Methylobacillus flagellatus KT: one gene and its partner. The protein of the gene in region 1 interacts with the protein of each later gene in a pairwise test. Links are inferred from orthologs where the notes say so. Each region holds a gene or a part of one and is shown in the gene's direction. Other genes may lie near its edges. The genes, in order: mtgA and MFLA_RS11625.

What was found.
Region 2: the proteins of mtgA (region 1) and MFLA_RS11625 interact in binary tests that used the Escherichia coli proteins (3 or more experiments, as listed by UniProt). The link is inferred for Methylobacillus flagellatus KT from one-to-one orthologs.

The regions. Positions count from the first base shown.
Region 1 is NC_007947.1:2,614,684-2,624,566, reverse strand. What follows is about bases 1-2,996. They hold mtgA (monofunctional biosynthetic peptidoglycan transglycosylase), read left to right. Parts: upstream 1-1,151; coding sequence 1,152-1,841; downstream 1,842-2,996. Other genes in these bases: lysA (diaminopimelate decarboxylase), read left to right, coding at 2,037-2,996; lptM (LPS translocon maturation chaperone LptM), read left to right, coding at 1,901-2,029; aroE (shikimate dehydrogenase), read left to right, coding at 343-1,155; MFLA_RS12485 (rhodanese-like domain-containing protein), read left to right, coding at 1-334. Outside these bases: more of lysA, read left to right, coding at 2,997-3,287; MFLA_RS12465 (YqaE/Pmp3 family membrane protein), read left to right, coding at 3,329-3,517; chrA (chromate efflux transporter), read left to right, coding at 3,821-5,035; MFLA_RS12455 (peptidase domain-containing ABC transporter), read right to left, coding at 5,354-7,072; MFLA_RS12450 (beta strand repeat-containing protein), read right to left, coding at 7,072-9,883. UniProt on the Escherichia coli protein: Peptidoglycan polymerase that catalyzes glycan chain elongation from lipid-linked precursors. May play a role in peptidoglycan assembly during cell division in collaboration with other cell division proteins.
Region 2 is NC_007947.1:2,427,243-2,431,918, reverse strand. What follows is about bases 1-3,000. They hold MFLA_RS11625 (peptidoglycan D,D-transpeptidase FtsI family protein), read left to right. Parts: upstream 1-624; coding sequence 625-2,376; downstream 2,377-3,000. Other genes in these bases: MFLA_RS11620 (UDP-N-acetylmuramoyl-L-alanyl-D-glutamate--2,6-diaminopimelate ligase), read left to right, coding at 2,373-3,000; ftsL (cell division protein FtsL), read left to right, coding at 368-628; rsmH (16S rRNA (cytosine(1402)-N(4))-methyltransferase RsmH), read left to right, coding at 1-368. Also shown: more of MFLA_RS11620, read left to right, coding at 3,001-3,797; murF (UDP-N-acetylmuramoyl-tripeptide--D-alanyl-D-alanine ligase), read left to right, coding at 3,794-4,676. UniProt on the Escherichia coli protein: Essential cell division protein that catalyzes cross-linking of the peptidoglycan cell wall at the division septum. Required for localization of FtsN.

The DNA.
Region 1 (9,883 bases):
GAAACTGGTGGATGTACGCACCAAAGCGGAGCTTGAGCTGGTGGGGCGTGTGCCCCATGCGACGCACATCGAGTGGGCATTTTATCCCGGCATGGTCCCCAATCCCGATTTTCTGGCTCAGTTGGACAAGCAGGTTGATCGCGAGGCGCTGGTGATGTTTCTGTGCCGTTCTGGCGGCCGCTCTCACAATGCAGCCGTCGTGGCTGCCCAGGCCGGGTATGCCGAAGCCTACAACGTACTGGAGGGATTCGAAGGCGATCCCACTCCCGATACCAAGCAGCGTGGCAGGATCAATGGCTGGAAAGCCGCCGGATTGCCCTGGACCAACGCCTGAGGATAGTCATGGATCGTTACGCCGTCATCGGCCACCCGGTGGAGCACAGCAAGTCGCCTTTGATTCATGCGGCTTTTGCGCAGCAGACGGGGCAGCAGCTTGAATATGGCAAGGTGCAGGCTCCCCTGGATGGATTCGTTGCCATCGTGACCGATTTGCAGGAAAAAGGCTATCGAGGGGTTAATGTCACCGTGCCTTTCAAATTTGAGGCTTATTCCCTGGCGACGGAGCTGACACCACGGGCACGTGATGCTGGTGCGGTGAACACACTGACTTTCACGGACGGCGCCATTCATGGCGACAATACGGATGGCGTCGGGCTGGTGCGCGATATCCTGCAGAACCTGGCATTCACCCTGGCAGGCAAGCGTGTGCTGCTACTGGGGGCAGGAGGCGCTGCGGAGGGAGTATTGGCCCCCCTGTTGGAAGCGTCTCCCTTGTCACTCTGCATTGCCAACCGCACCGTGGACAAGGCAGAGGCGATGGCGGCACGTGTGAGGCCGGGTCAAACTTCATTGGACGCGCGCGGTTTCGATGCCCTGGCCGACCAAGAGTTCGATGTCGTGATCAATGCTACTTCCAGCGGCTTGCACAACGAGCGGCTGCCCTTGCCATCCGGATTGTTTGCAGCCGATGCCTTGGCATATGACATGATGTACGGGCGCGAGACGCCCTTTATGCGGTATGCGCGTGAGGAAGGCGCCAGCAGAATTGCCGATGGGTTGGGCATGCTGGTGGAGCAGGCAGCGGAAGCCTTTTATATCTGGCGCAGGGTGCGGCCTGATACTGCGCCTGTGATGGCCGCATTGCGGGCCGCATGATCAAGCAATTGTTCTGGCGCGGCTTGTTGCTGGCGCTGGTGCTCGTGGTGTTGTACCAGTTCTGGATCTTCATGCATATCCTCTGGTGGGTGGAGCACAATCCTTCGAGCAGCGCGTTCATGCGTGCCAGTCTGTCTGCGTTGCAGCAGGATAACCCTGATGCTGCGCTCAAGCATCAATGGGTCGAGTACCAGCGGATTTCCATCCATCTCAAGCGGGCGGTGATTGCAGCCGAGGACGCCAAGTTCGTCGGCCACGAAGGGTTTGATTGGGACGGCATCCAGAAGGCCTATGAAAAGAACTGGAAGCAAGGCAAGATTGTCGCTGGTGGCTCGACCATCAGCCAGCAGCTTGCCAAGAACCTGTTTCTCTCCACCAAGCGCACGCCCTGGCGCAAGTTGGAGGAGGCCGTGATTACCTGGATGCTGGAACGGATGATGAGCAAACGCAGGATTTTCGAGATTTACCTCAACGTGATCGAATGGGGCAATGGCGTGTTCGGTGCCGAGGCTGCCGCGCGACATTACTACAGGACCAGTGCGAGTAGCCTGAATGTCGCTCAGGCTGCCAGATTGGCGGCGATGATCCCTAACCCGCGCTACTATGACAAACATCGCGAGGCGCGCGGCTTGATCCGAAAGGCACGCATTATCGAGGCGCGCATGCGTTATGCAGAAGTGCCGTGACGGTATTGCCTGGGCTGCTACGGCCTTGTGCTAGAATGCGATTTTTGCATTAAAACCCTATGCGCTTCTGTTTCCTGATCCTGATTGCAAGCCTGACCTTGGCTGCCTGTGGCACCAAGGGCAACCTTTACATCCCGGAACAGCAGTACCCGCAGGAACTCCAGCCGCAACAACAACCTTCCCGATGAGCTGTCCGTGAATCCATTTCAGTTGAAGAATGGCATCCTGCATGCCGAAAATGTCCCCCTGACCCGGATTGCCGATGAGTTCGGCACACCCACCTACGTTTATTCCCGCGCAGCACTGGAGTCCGCATATACGCGTTTTGCAGCGGGTTTCGATGGCCAGGATCACCTGGTTTGCTTTGCGGTGAAATCCAACCCCAGCCTGGCGGTGCTCAACCTGTTTGCCCGCCTGGGCGCCGGGTTTGACATTGTGTCAGGCGGAGAGCTGGCGCGAGTACTGGCTGCAGGTGGAGATCCTGCCAAGGTGGTGTTTTCCGGGGTGGGCAAGACCGAGACGGAGATGGAAACTGCGTTAAATGCTGGTATTTTCTGCTTCAACGTGGAATCCGCCAGCGAGTTGGACCGGCTCAATGACGTTGCTGGCCGCCTGGGCAAGACGGCGCCCGTGTCCTTGCGTGTCAACCCCAATGTGGATGCCAAGACGCACCCCTATATTTCCACTGGGCTCAAGAACAACAAGTTCGGGGTCGCGTATGAGGATGCCTTCAACCTGTACCAGCATGCAGCCAGCTTGCCGAATATCGCCGTGCATGGCGTGGATTGCCACATCGGTTCGCAATTGACCGAGCTTTCCCCATTCATGGATGCGTTCGACCGTGTATTGGCCCTGGTGGATCAGTTGGAAGCTGAAGGTATCAGGGTAGCGCATATCGATCTCGGCGGAGGTATCGGCATCTGTTATGCCGATGAGACGCCGCCTGATTTTGCTGCATATGCGGCCGCCATGCTGCAAAAGCTGGGTGACCGCAAGGTCAAGCTGGTGTTCGAACCTGGGCGTGCGCTGGTGGGGAATGCCGGCGCGTTGATTACCAAGGTGGAATATCTCAAGCATACCGAAGCCAAGAACTTTGCCATTGTGGATGCCGCCATGAACGACCTCATGCGCCCGGCGCTCTACGATGCCTATCATGAGATTGCAGCTGTCGTGCCAGCAACGGACCCATCCTCCGCCCAGGTATACGAGATCGTCGGCCCGGTTTGCGAAAGCGGTGATTTTCTCGGTCATGACCGCAAGTTAGCCTTGCAACAAGGCGACCTGCTCGCGGTGTTGTCCGCCGGCGCCTATGGCATGAGCATGAGCTCCAACTACAATACGCGCCCCCGTGCCGCTGAAGTCATGGTGGATGGCGACAAGACACACCTGATCCGCGAGCGTGAAACCGTAGCACAACTGTTCGCCCTCGAAAAGATTCTGGGCTAAACTGCTAACGCAAGTTTGATAGAGTTAAAGAGGAGATTGAAATGCGCCTGATTCTTGCCATTTTCCTGCCCTGGCTGCAGTTCTTCACGATCGGTCGGCCAATTGCAGGCATCATTTGCCTGATTCTGCAGATTACCGTGATCGGCTGGTTGCCAGCCGCGATTTGGTCCGTGTATGCCTTGAGTGAATACAAGACCGATCAGAAAATCAGCAAAGCCTTGCAGAAGTAATTCCACGAGTAATTTTGCATGAAAGAAAAGCCAGCGATTGCTGGCTTTTGGCTTTAATTTATCTTGATCCAGGATGGATGGTGCTCGTCCCTGCCAAGAGATGCAGTGAGATGGTCCCTAAAAATGAAAGGGTGGAGAATATCCCCCAATACAATGTCGATCTCCATTCGTGCCAGGGGCATGAGGGCCTTCCCGTGAGAAAGCTATACACGATCATAGCCCAAAGCCAGTAAGCCTAAGCTCTGGCGGACGCATGCGAAAGCTATCGAGGGGCAATGCGCCTATGTCTGATGCCACATAACTATGCAGGACGAAACTGTGAAAATATCCAGTCCTGATGGATCGGTCGCAGAAGTCTTTGTTGCCTTTCTCAAGCTGGGGCTGACTGCCTTCGGCGGTCCCATCGCCCACCTTGGCTATTTCCGCACCGAGTTTGTAGAGCGCCGCCGCTGGGTGGATGATCGTAGCTACTCTGATCTCGTCGCTTTGTGCCAGTTCCTGCCCGGACCAGCCAGCAGCCAAGTGGGGATGGCGCTGGGACTGGGCCGTGCGGGTTGGCTTGGCCTGCTGGCGGCGTGGGTAGGGTTTACCCTGCCATCAGCAATTGCGCTGACCCTGTTTGCCTTCAGTATTGCTGAGTACCAGGAGTTGTCCCAATCCGGTTGGATTCATGGACTGAAGATTGTCGCGGTGGCCATCGTGGCACAGGCAGTATGTGGCATGGCCAAGTCGCTATGTCCTGATTGGCCGCGTGCTGTACTGGCCATTCTGGCAGCGCTGCTTACGATGGTGTTTTCTTCAGCGATGGGACAGGTTGCCGCCATCGCGATGACGGGATTGCTGGGTTGGTGGGGGTTAAAGATCACGCCGCCAGGCGGTGGCCAGGCTCATTGCTACCCGGTTTCGCGTAAGCTTGGCATGGCTGCGCTAATGCTGTTTGCGGTACCGCTTGTCGGGCTGCCCTTATGGGGGGCAGCTACGGGTACGGGTTCGTCCACCACGATCACATTGCTGGAAGGGGTGTACCGCTCGGGTGCGCTGGTCTTTGGCGGTGGACACGTCGTGTTGCCACTGTTGCAAGCCACAGTGGTGCCCAGTGGAATGGTCAGTAATGCCGACTTTCTGGCCGGTTACGGCGCGGCCCAGGCCGTGCCTGGGCCACTGTTTACATTCTCCGCCTATCTGGGTGTCATCGCGCAAGGGCCGTTACATGGCTGGGTTGGCGGTTTGGCGTTGTTAAGCACTATTTTTTTCCCGGCTTTCCTCATACTAATCGGCGTACTGCCATTTTGGGAAGGATTACACCGTCGTGAAAGCATCCAGGCTGCCATGGCCGGTGTCAACGCCGGTGTAGTTGGTATTTTAGGATCTGCACTATACGACCCAGTTTGGACGAGTGCTATTCACTGCAAGGCGGATTTTGCGCTGGCGCTGCTCTTGTTCGGCCTGCTGACCATTGGACGTGCGCCGCCAGCGCTCGTGGTGCTGTTAGCAGGGGTAGCTGGCATCACTATCTAAATGCCATTGGCCCGCGCTACGGTCGACCAAGTCTAGTAATTTCACAGTAAGAACTATTATTCGAAAAGTCATGCCTCTGAAAATTTGCCATACCATGGGACCAATGCATTCATGAGGATCATCAGGCTAGGCTAGGATGGCAATACGTTTGGACAGAGGGATCGTCAAGCCAAATGCTTCATTGATGTATTGTTAAGTGGGACGCGATTAATGCAGCGTTACGATATAGGGTAACGAGAGTGCAGGAACGCGCTGGCTAATGGCATTTATTGACGGAATGTGGCTGCCACATTGCAATAACATGAATATAGGTTTTGCTCACGCTGGCCGCAACAGTTTCTCTTTCGGCCCATCAGCCACAACCTTGCCGCCATCCAGCGCGATGATGCGTTGTACGGCAGTCATCATGGCGGCGCTGTGGCTGATCATGATCAGGTTGCCATTGCCGACGACTTGCGGCAGGCGTTGGGCGAGCAGCTGTTCGCCTTCGGGGTCTAGGCCGAGACTGGGTTCATCAAGCAGGAGGATGGTGCTGGGTTGCGCGAATGCGCGCGCCAGCGCGACCTTTTGGCGTTGTCCACCGGAGAGGTTGCTGCCGCGATCGGCGATGGCCATGGTGAGGGTGAGGCGGCCTTGCTTGAGTTCTTCCTCCAGGCCGGAGGCCCACAGCGCAAGTTCCATGCGTTCGCTGCGCGGCTTGCTGCCAGCCAACAGCAGGTTGGCCTCCAGCGTGCCTGCGAACAGCACCGGCTCCTGCGGTTTGTAGGCGAGCCAGCGGGCGCGGTCCTCAGGAGATATCGCGTGCAGCTCGTAGCCGTCAATCAGTATTTCGCCTTCATCTGCAATGCTGAGCCCGGCAATCAGTTTGAGCAGGGTGCTCTTGCCAGCGCCGGGGCGGCCCAGCAGGCCGATTTTCTCTCCTGCTGCAATGGTCAGGCTGACATTGTCCAGTGCGGCGGGCCGATCGGGATAGCGTTTGGTGAGACGCCGCAGGGTGATGTCGCCTTTGGCTTCCGGCTTGCTGACATTGAATGAAGCATGTGGAGCGGATTGTTCGATATCGTGGCTGATACCATGCGCGGCTTTGCCGGATTCCAGCAGCTCATCCATGCGTTTCGCCGAGCGGGCGAAGTCTTCCCATTTGCCCAACACCAAGTACAGCGACGTGACCAGCATCATGGCGCGCGCAGCCAGCAATGAGCAGGCGATGAGGCCGCCCACGGACAGCATGCGCGCCTCGATCAGGTAGGCGCCAAGTGTCAATACGGCGACGGTAGTGAACGTCATCATGCCGGCGGAAAGCGTGTTGCTATGGCTGGCGGAAAGCCTGCGCGCCGCTTCCAGGTCGCTGACCTTTTCGGATTGCGTGCGCCAGCCCTGCAGCAAGCCTGTGACGCCCGGAACGGTGCGCACCACCTCCATCCCTTGCAAGACTTCGCCGATATAGGCCATGCGCTGGGTGGAGGTCTGCTCGGCATCACGGTTGAGGCGCAATGTCTGGCGTTGCACGAGATAACCGATGCCGGCGTAAACCAAGGTCAGCACGCCGACCAGGATCATGATCGGCCAGGCAATGAAGCCGATCACCAGCATATAGAGCAGGTAGAACGGCAGGTCGGCAATCGCGAGTAAATAAGTGGAGGAAACAAAATTGAGTGTATTGGTCAGGTCGCGGTAATGCGCCAGGAACGTCGCGACGCCGCCCGCCGGCATGTCGCGGTCCGCGAGTAGCTTGTGCCACAGCCCTTCATCCGTCTTGCGGGCCATATCCGCCGCAACCCGTTCCACCGTCCAGTTGCGGGTCACGCGCATGCCCACGTCCAGCGCGATGAAGATCAGCATGCCGATCACCAGCGCCCATAACGTCTCGAACACGCCGTTGCTGACAATCTTGTCGTACACCAGCATGGAAAACAGCGGCAGCAGGATCTGGCCGCTGTTGATGAGCAGGCTGGCGAGGCCGACTTCAAGCCATTGGGTGCGAAGTAGATTCCACAACCCTGAAATGGGAGAGAACTCCCGTTTTTGACTGGTCATTAAGCAGTTTGCCAGTGCACAGTAGCGATCAAATTGGCTGCTGAATGATCACTGCTGCTGTAAATGAAATAGTCCATGCCGTTAGCGGTTGCTTGGCTTGTCCAGTTTGCGGCAGGGTCGGATATCGTAATGTCATCACCGTTATCTGCACGTATTGTCAATACTGAGCCCGTAGTTGCATTGTTACCAGTCTTGATGCCATTCACTGTTGCGGCATCCACTGCAAGATTGGTATTGGTGCCATCACGGATATCGATGATATCGATATTGCTGACTCTACCGCCACCAGCACCGCTGCCTGTACGCAGGGTAGAGAGTGAATAGTTGGCATCAGGAACGAAGCCGGTTAATACCAATGTATCTTCTTCACCTGAGCCACCATCAATACTGGTGAAACGGTTATTATATGCGGAGCCACTAGCTGACTCATCAACAGAAGCGTGAATGGTATCGTTACCGGCACCGGCAACAACCGTGTCCCTTCCCTGGGTGGCGTAAATCACGTCGTTACCATCCCCCCCGTCCAGGTAATCATTACCAGTGCCGCCAATCAATGTGTCGTTACCATTGCCGCCCCGTAGCGTGCTGCCACCGTTGCGTGCCACCAATACGTCGTTATATTGCGTACCGGTCAGGTTCTCTATGCTGATGAGGGTATCGGATGCAAGCCCGTTGATAGTGCCTGTATTGGCAGAAATGCCGCCTGCCGCTGCAAGTGCCGCTGCTGCCTTTGAATCCAGTCCTGTGGCTCCAAGGCTTGCCTTCACGCCAGCACTGGCATGAACGTAGGTTGCGGTATCGGTGCCGCTGCCACTGCCACCGTCTAGGGTATCACCGCCGCCAATGCCTTCTAAAGTGTCATTGCCGCTGCCGCCCGTCAGGCGGTTGGCTTGCGAATTACCAATAAGATAGCTGGAGCCCGAACCTTCTACAGTGAGGTTTTGTATGTTGGTCAATACGTCGCCAAATGCTTCATCACTGGCAGTTGATCCGCCGGTAGCGCGTCCTGCAATGCCGCCATTCACGATCGTGCCTGAACCCAGGACGTCGCCGTTTGTATTTGTGGTGCGTAAGAGTCCATCTGTCAGTGAAACCAGCACTGAAGAGGTATAGACGGCTGTATTGTTGCCTGTGCCACCGTCAATTGTGTCGGCACCAGCGCCGCCGTAGATGGTATCGTTGCCGCCCCCGCCAAAGATGGAGTCATTGCCTGCGCCGCCGCGCAGGATATTGTTACCATCGTTGCCGATCAGCGTGTCATTGCCAGACCCGCCTGTCAGGTGGTCGATATCCACCAGGCGATTTGCCTGGGCCGTGCCAAGGCTGGAGCCAGCAAAGCCGGTGTCGATGTTGGCATAAACACTTGTAGATAGATTATAGGTAACGGTGTCGCTGCCGGTGCCACCTGTTACGGTGCTATTGGCATTGCCGATGGTGATGGTGTTTGTGCCATCGCCTGCCATGATATTGCTCAAGCCGGTGCCGGAAACAATCGTGTCATTACCGTTGCCGGTGGTAATGGTGTTGTTGCCATTGCCAGCTTTGATATTGTTATTACCATTGCCAGCATCAATAACGTTGTTGCCGCTACCTAATGCTTCAATAGTGTCATTGCCTGAACCGGCTGCGATGTTGTAGGTACTGCTTCCGGTATTTGTACCTGCTTTTATCAGGTTGTTTCCATTGCGCGCATTGATGGTGCTATCGAAATTCCCGACGGTAATCGTGTCGTTGCCAGCGGCGGAGCCATTAATGTTCTGGATATTGCGCAATATGTCGGCACCGCTGCCGCCGCTGATCAGGGTCTCGACAGTGGGGTCGATAATATTTACCGAAACGCCAGTCGTGGCATGAATAAAGTCCACCGTGTTATTGCCAGCGCCGCCATCGATTTTGTTAACGCCATTGGTCGCGACAATGATGTCGTTACCGCTGCCTGTGGTGATGTTTTCAATGCTATCGAGAATGTCGGTGATGCCGTTGACAGTGCCAGTCTGCAAATCCACGTTTAAGTTGCCGGCTACATTATAGACTAGGGAATCTGTACCGGCGCCACCTTGAATGACACCACTTTTTACTCCACCTACTTCGCTGGGTAGTACAGAGACCTGAAAGGTGTCATCATGGTCTGTACCAACCAGATTTTCAATGCTGAGCAGTGTTACATTGCCACTAGCTGTTTCTCCTGTGCCATTGCCGTTGGCATCCAGCACGACATTCACCGCAGCCAAGTCGACAAAACTGGCTGTATCTACTCCGTCTCCGCCATCCAATGTATCGGCGCCGCCTCCTCCTACCAATGTGTCGTTGCCAGCACCGCCAATCAGGCGGTTGGCGACGATATTGCCTGTGAGAAAGTCATTACCGGCTCCGCCTGTAAGGTTCTGGATGTTGGCATAGGTATCGGATGCAATGCCGCCACTGACAGTGCCAGTGTTGGATATCAAAGAGGCAGTGACATCCTGTCCAATCGTCATGTTTTCATAACTGGCAGTATTGTTACCCAGCCCGCCATCCAATTGGTTGTTTCCATGGCCACCAATCAGTGTATCGTTTCCCGCGCCGGCACTGATGATGTCATTGCCATCACCACCATCAATTTTATAGCCGATACCATTGGATGGAAGCACCATAATGGCTTCACCATTCTTGGTAGCAATAAAATCATCTGCGGTGGTTGCATCAATGTAGCGAAAGTAGAAGTCTTTACCGACTTCAAAAGTAAACGGACCAGAGGAGCCTTTGATATAGGCATTGATGGTGAAATCGGGCACTGCCAGCGTGCCTCCAACATCGTATGTGATAATCAAG
Region 2 (4,676 bases), 190 kb from region 1 along the record:
TCCCAAAAGTCGAGCCTGGCCAAGATCCGGCGACGCGCACCTTTCAGGCTTTACGGATTTTCATCAATCAGGAGCTTGAGGAATTGTCGCTGACTCTTCCTCAGTGTCTGTCGCTGCTGGCACCACAAGGGCGCTTGGCCGTGATCAGTTTTCACTCGCTGGAAGACCGGATCGTGAAGCGCTTTATTCGTGGCGAGCAGGATCGGGATAACCTGCCTGCACATTTCCCGGTGCGTGCCAGCGATCTTCCTCAGCCGCGCCTGGTGGCAATTGGCCGCGCAGTGCGTCCGAGTGAAGATGAGGTCAGGCGCAACCCACGCTCGCGCAGCGCAGTGTTGCGAGTCGCCGAGAGAACCGCGGTGCTGTAATGGTGAAGCTCAACCTGATCCTTTTTTTGGTGGTGATAGCGGCTGCGCTAGGCGTTATTACGTCCCAGCACAAGGCGCGCAAGCTTTATATTGAGCTGCAGCAGCAAGAAGATGAGGCCAAGCAATACGAGATCGAATGGGGCCAGCTGCAATTGGAACAGAGCACTTGGGCCATGCATTCCCGCATCGAGCAGATCGCCGAGCGCCGCTTGAATATGCAGGTGCCCGACCCAAGTCGTATACAGGTGGTGGCGCCATGATGAGTTCGATGCGCATGCGCGTAGGATCCAGGCCGCGGCTCATGGTCAGGCTGCCCGTTTGGCGCCGCCGTTTACTGCTGGCACTGGTATTGTGCGGATTTGCCATACTGCTGGTGCGCAGTGTTTATTTACAGAGCGTGCATAAGTCCTTTCTCCAGCAGAAAGGTGAAGCACGCTATAGTCGTACGCTGAGCTTGCCAGCGCATCGGGGGAAGATTACCGACCGCTATGGTGAGCCCCTTGCCATCAGCACGCCCGTGGAGTCCATCTGGGCCAGTCCGCCCGATGTGAAAATGACACCTGAACAATTGTCCAGGCTGGCTGGAATCCTCAAACTCAAGCCGGAAGCGATCCAGTCCAAGTTCGATAATACCCAGCGTGAATTCGTTTACCTCAAGCGTCGCTTGCCGCCAGAGGTCGCGGCACAAGTGATGCGTATCGGCATCCCTGGGGTTTTCATGCAGCGAGAATACCGTAGGTATTATCCTGCGGCAGAGGTGACTGCGCATATTGTCGGCTTTACGGGCATTGATGACAATGGCCAAGAAGGCTTCGAGCTGCATTTCCAGCAGTGGTTGTCCGGCAAGCCAGGGAGCCGCCGGGTGATCAAGGACCGGCAAGGCCGCATCGTCGAAGATCTTGAGGCCGTCAAGGTGCCACAGGATGGCCGTGACCTGACACTTTCCATCGACCGCAAGATCCAGTACCTGGCCTACAGGGAACTGGCCGCGGCGGTGACAGAGCACAAAGCCAAGGCAGGCTCTGCAGTAGTATTGGATGCCAAGACTGGCGAGGTGCTGGCCATGGTCAATGTTCCCAGCTATAACCCGAACAATCCTGTGAACCTCGCGGGAGGGCGGTCGCGCAACCGGGCAATTGTCGATACCTTCGAACCCGGCTCGACGCTAAAGCCGTTTACTGCAGCCGCGGCGCTCGACAGCGGACAGTACAAGCCTAATACCCTGATCGATACATCCGCAGGCGTCATGCGCATTGGCAGGGCAACGATTCGGGATGCCCATCAGCAAGGGATGCTCACAGTTGCGCAGGTGATCCAGAAGTCATCCAATATCGGCTCGGCAAAAATGGCGCTGAGCCTGGAGCCACAATATATGTGGAGTATCTATAGCCAGATCGGCCTGGGTGCTCCGACGCGCATTGGCTTTCCCGGCGAGGCTTCAGGTAAATTGCGCAATTACAAGACCTGGCGTCCGATCGAGCAGGCCACCATGTCGTATGGTCATGGCCTCAGCCTGACCTTGCTGCAGCTGGCGCGTGCCTATACCGTATTCACCAATGACGGCGCATTGCTGCCGGTCTCCCTGCTCAAGCTCAAGGAGCCTCCCGTCGGGCATCAGGTGTATACCCCTGAAACCGCGCGCCACTTGCGCGACATGATGGAGACGGTGATCCAGCCTGGCGGGACTGCCCCGCGGGCGCAGGTGCTGGGCTATCGTGTCGCCGGCAAGACCGGGACAGCGCATAAGCCCGGCGTTGGCGGCTACCAGGCAAACCATTATGTGTCTTCGTTTGTCGGTTTTGCGCCTGCTTCCAACCCGCGCTTGATCATTGCCGTGATGATCGACGATCCCAGTGCTGGCAAGTATTACGGCGGGACGGTGGCCGCCCCGGTATTCAGCCAGGTGATGTCGGGCGCGTTGCGCATGCTGGCAGTTCCACAGGATGCGCCGAACAACAATGTCGTGATCCCGGTCGACGACCTGCCTGAGATCAAGGAGGTGGTATGAGCCTGCTCAACATTGATCGTCACCATTTCACCGGCATGACTTCCGATAGCCGCCGGGCTTCCGCCGGCAGCCTGTTCCTTGCCTATCCTGGCGAGCAGGCCGACGGGCGCCGTTTCATTGCACAGGCCATCGCCAACGGGGCAACAGGCGTGATATGGGAGCAGGAGGGATTCGACTGGAATCCTGCATGGACCGTTGATCACCAGCCAGTAACAGGTTTGCGCGGCCAGGCAAGCGCCATTGCCGGGCAATTCTACGGCCACCCGTCTCGCCAGCTCTGGATGATAGGTGTGACCGGTACCAATGGAAAAACCTCCTGCAGCCATTGGCTGGCGCAGGCATTCAACGCCCTTCGACGCAAGGCGGTGGTGATCGGCACCCTGGGCAACGGTTTTCCGGATGCCCTGTCTGCTGCGGTGAACACGACGCCGGACCCCATCTTGCTGCAATCCATGCTTGCCGACTACCTGCAAGCGGGGGCAGAAGTGGCGGCAATGGAGGTTTCATCGCACGGGCTGGACCAGGGCCGGGTGAATGGCATCGATTTCAAGGTCGCCGTGCTGACCAACCTGACGCGTGACCATCTGGATTATCACGGCGACATGGCCAGCTATGCCGACGCCAAGCGCAAATTATTCCATTTCGGCGGCGTGCAAGCCGCCATTCTCAATCAGGACGATGCCTTTGGCCGGGCTTTACTGAGCGAACTCAAGGCCAAGGGCAAGCATGTGCTGAGCTATGGATTGAGCGGCGGAGACGTGTGCGGTCATGATCTGCATTTCGATGCAGAGGGCCTGCATATGCAGGTGCACACCCCGCAGGGTGAAGCCATGGTGCATGCCAAGCTGGTGGGGCGTTTCAATGCCAGCAATCTGCTCGCCGTATTGGCGACATTGCTTGCTTCGGAAGTTGCTCTCGAAGATGCGGTGCGCGTCCTGGCTGACATCCGGCCAGCACCCGGGCGTATGCAGCAACTGGGCGGCGGTGGTCAGCCACTGGTCGTGGTGGATTATGCACACAGCCCTGATGCGCTTGAAAAGGCGCTGAATGCCTTGCGCGAGCAGGCAAAGGCCAACCTCATTTGCGTATTCGGTTGCGGTGGAGACCGGGATAAAGGTAAGCGCCCGCTGATGGCAGAAGTCGCATCAAGACTGGCAGACAAAGTGATCGTGACTTCGGACAATCCGCGCAACGAAGACCCCAAGGAGATCATTGCCGAAGTGGTGGCTGGCTTGCATGGCCCGGCCCAGGTGGAGCCGGATCGGGAGCAGGCCATTACCCAGGCGATCAGGGCGGCGCAGGCGGGTGATGTCGTGCTGATCGCAGGCAAGGGGCATGAAGATTACCAGGAAGTCTCGGGTGTACGGTATCCGTTCAACGATGCTGAGGTGGCGGCCAAGGTACTAGGAGTTGCCACATGATGTATTTGTCTGAAATCGCCAAGGCAACGGGCGGCACCCTGGTCGGTCAGGATGTACTGATCCAGTCGGTAGGTACAGATAGCCGCAAGTTGGAACCGGCACAATTGTTCGTGGCGCTCAAGGGAGAGCGATTTGATGGACACGATTATGCCAGGGCGGTATTGAGCGAAGGGGCGACCGCTGTGCTGCTTTCCCATGATGTCGGTGCAACGCCCGCCGTCCTGGTTGAGGATACCCGTCTTGCGCTCGGGCAATTGGCCGCTTACTGGCGCAGTAAATTCAGCATTCCTGTGGCGGCCATTACCGGCAGCAATGGCAAGACCAGCGTGAAGGAAATGCTGGCCGCGATCCTGCGGGTTGCGGCAGGCGCGGATGATGCCGTGCTTGCGACCCAGGGCAACCTGAACAATGACATCGGCCTGCCGCTGACACTGCTGAGGTTGCATGAACGCCATCGCTATGCCGTGGTGGAAATGGGCATGAACCATGCTGGCGAGATCAGCTACCTCACCCGAATCGGCCGCCCGGACGTGGCCCTGATCAACAATGCGACTGCTGCCCACCTGGGCGGCCTGGGTTCCGTCGAGGGCGTGGCGAAAGCCAAGGGCGAGATTTTCGAGGGCCTGGCCGACGATGGTGTGGCGGTGATCAATGCCGACGACTCATTTGCAGGTCTATGGCAATCCCTGGCAGGGCGGCGCCGCATCGTGCGTTTCGGCCTCAATGCCGGAGATGTGACAGCGGGGTATGCGCTGCACTCCGCAGGATGCGACCTGCAATTGAGTACGCCAGCAGGCGAACGCGCATTGCACTTGCCTGTGCCAGGTCTACACAACATCAGGAATGCACTGGCCGCCACAGCCGTCGCCTTGTCCATGG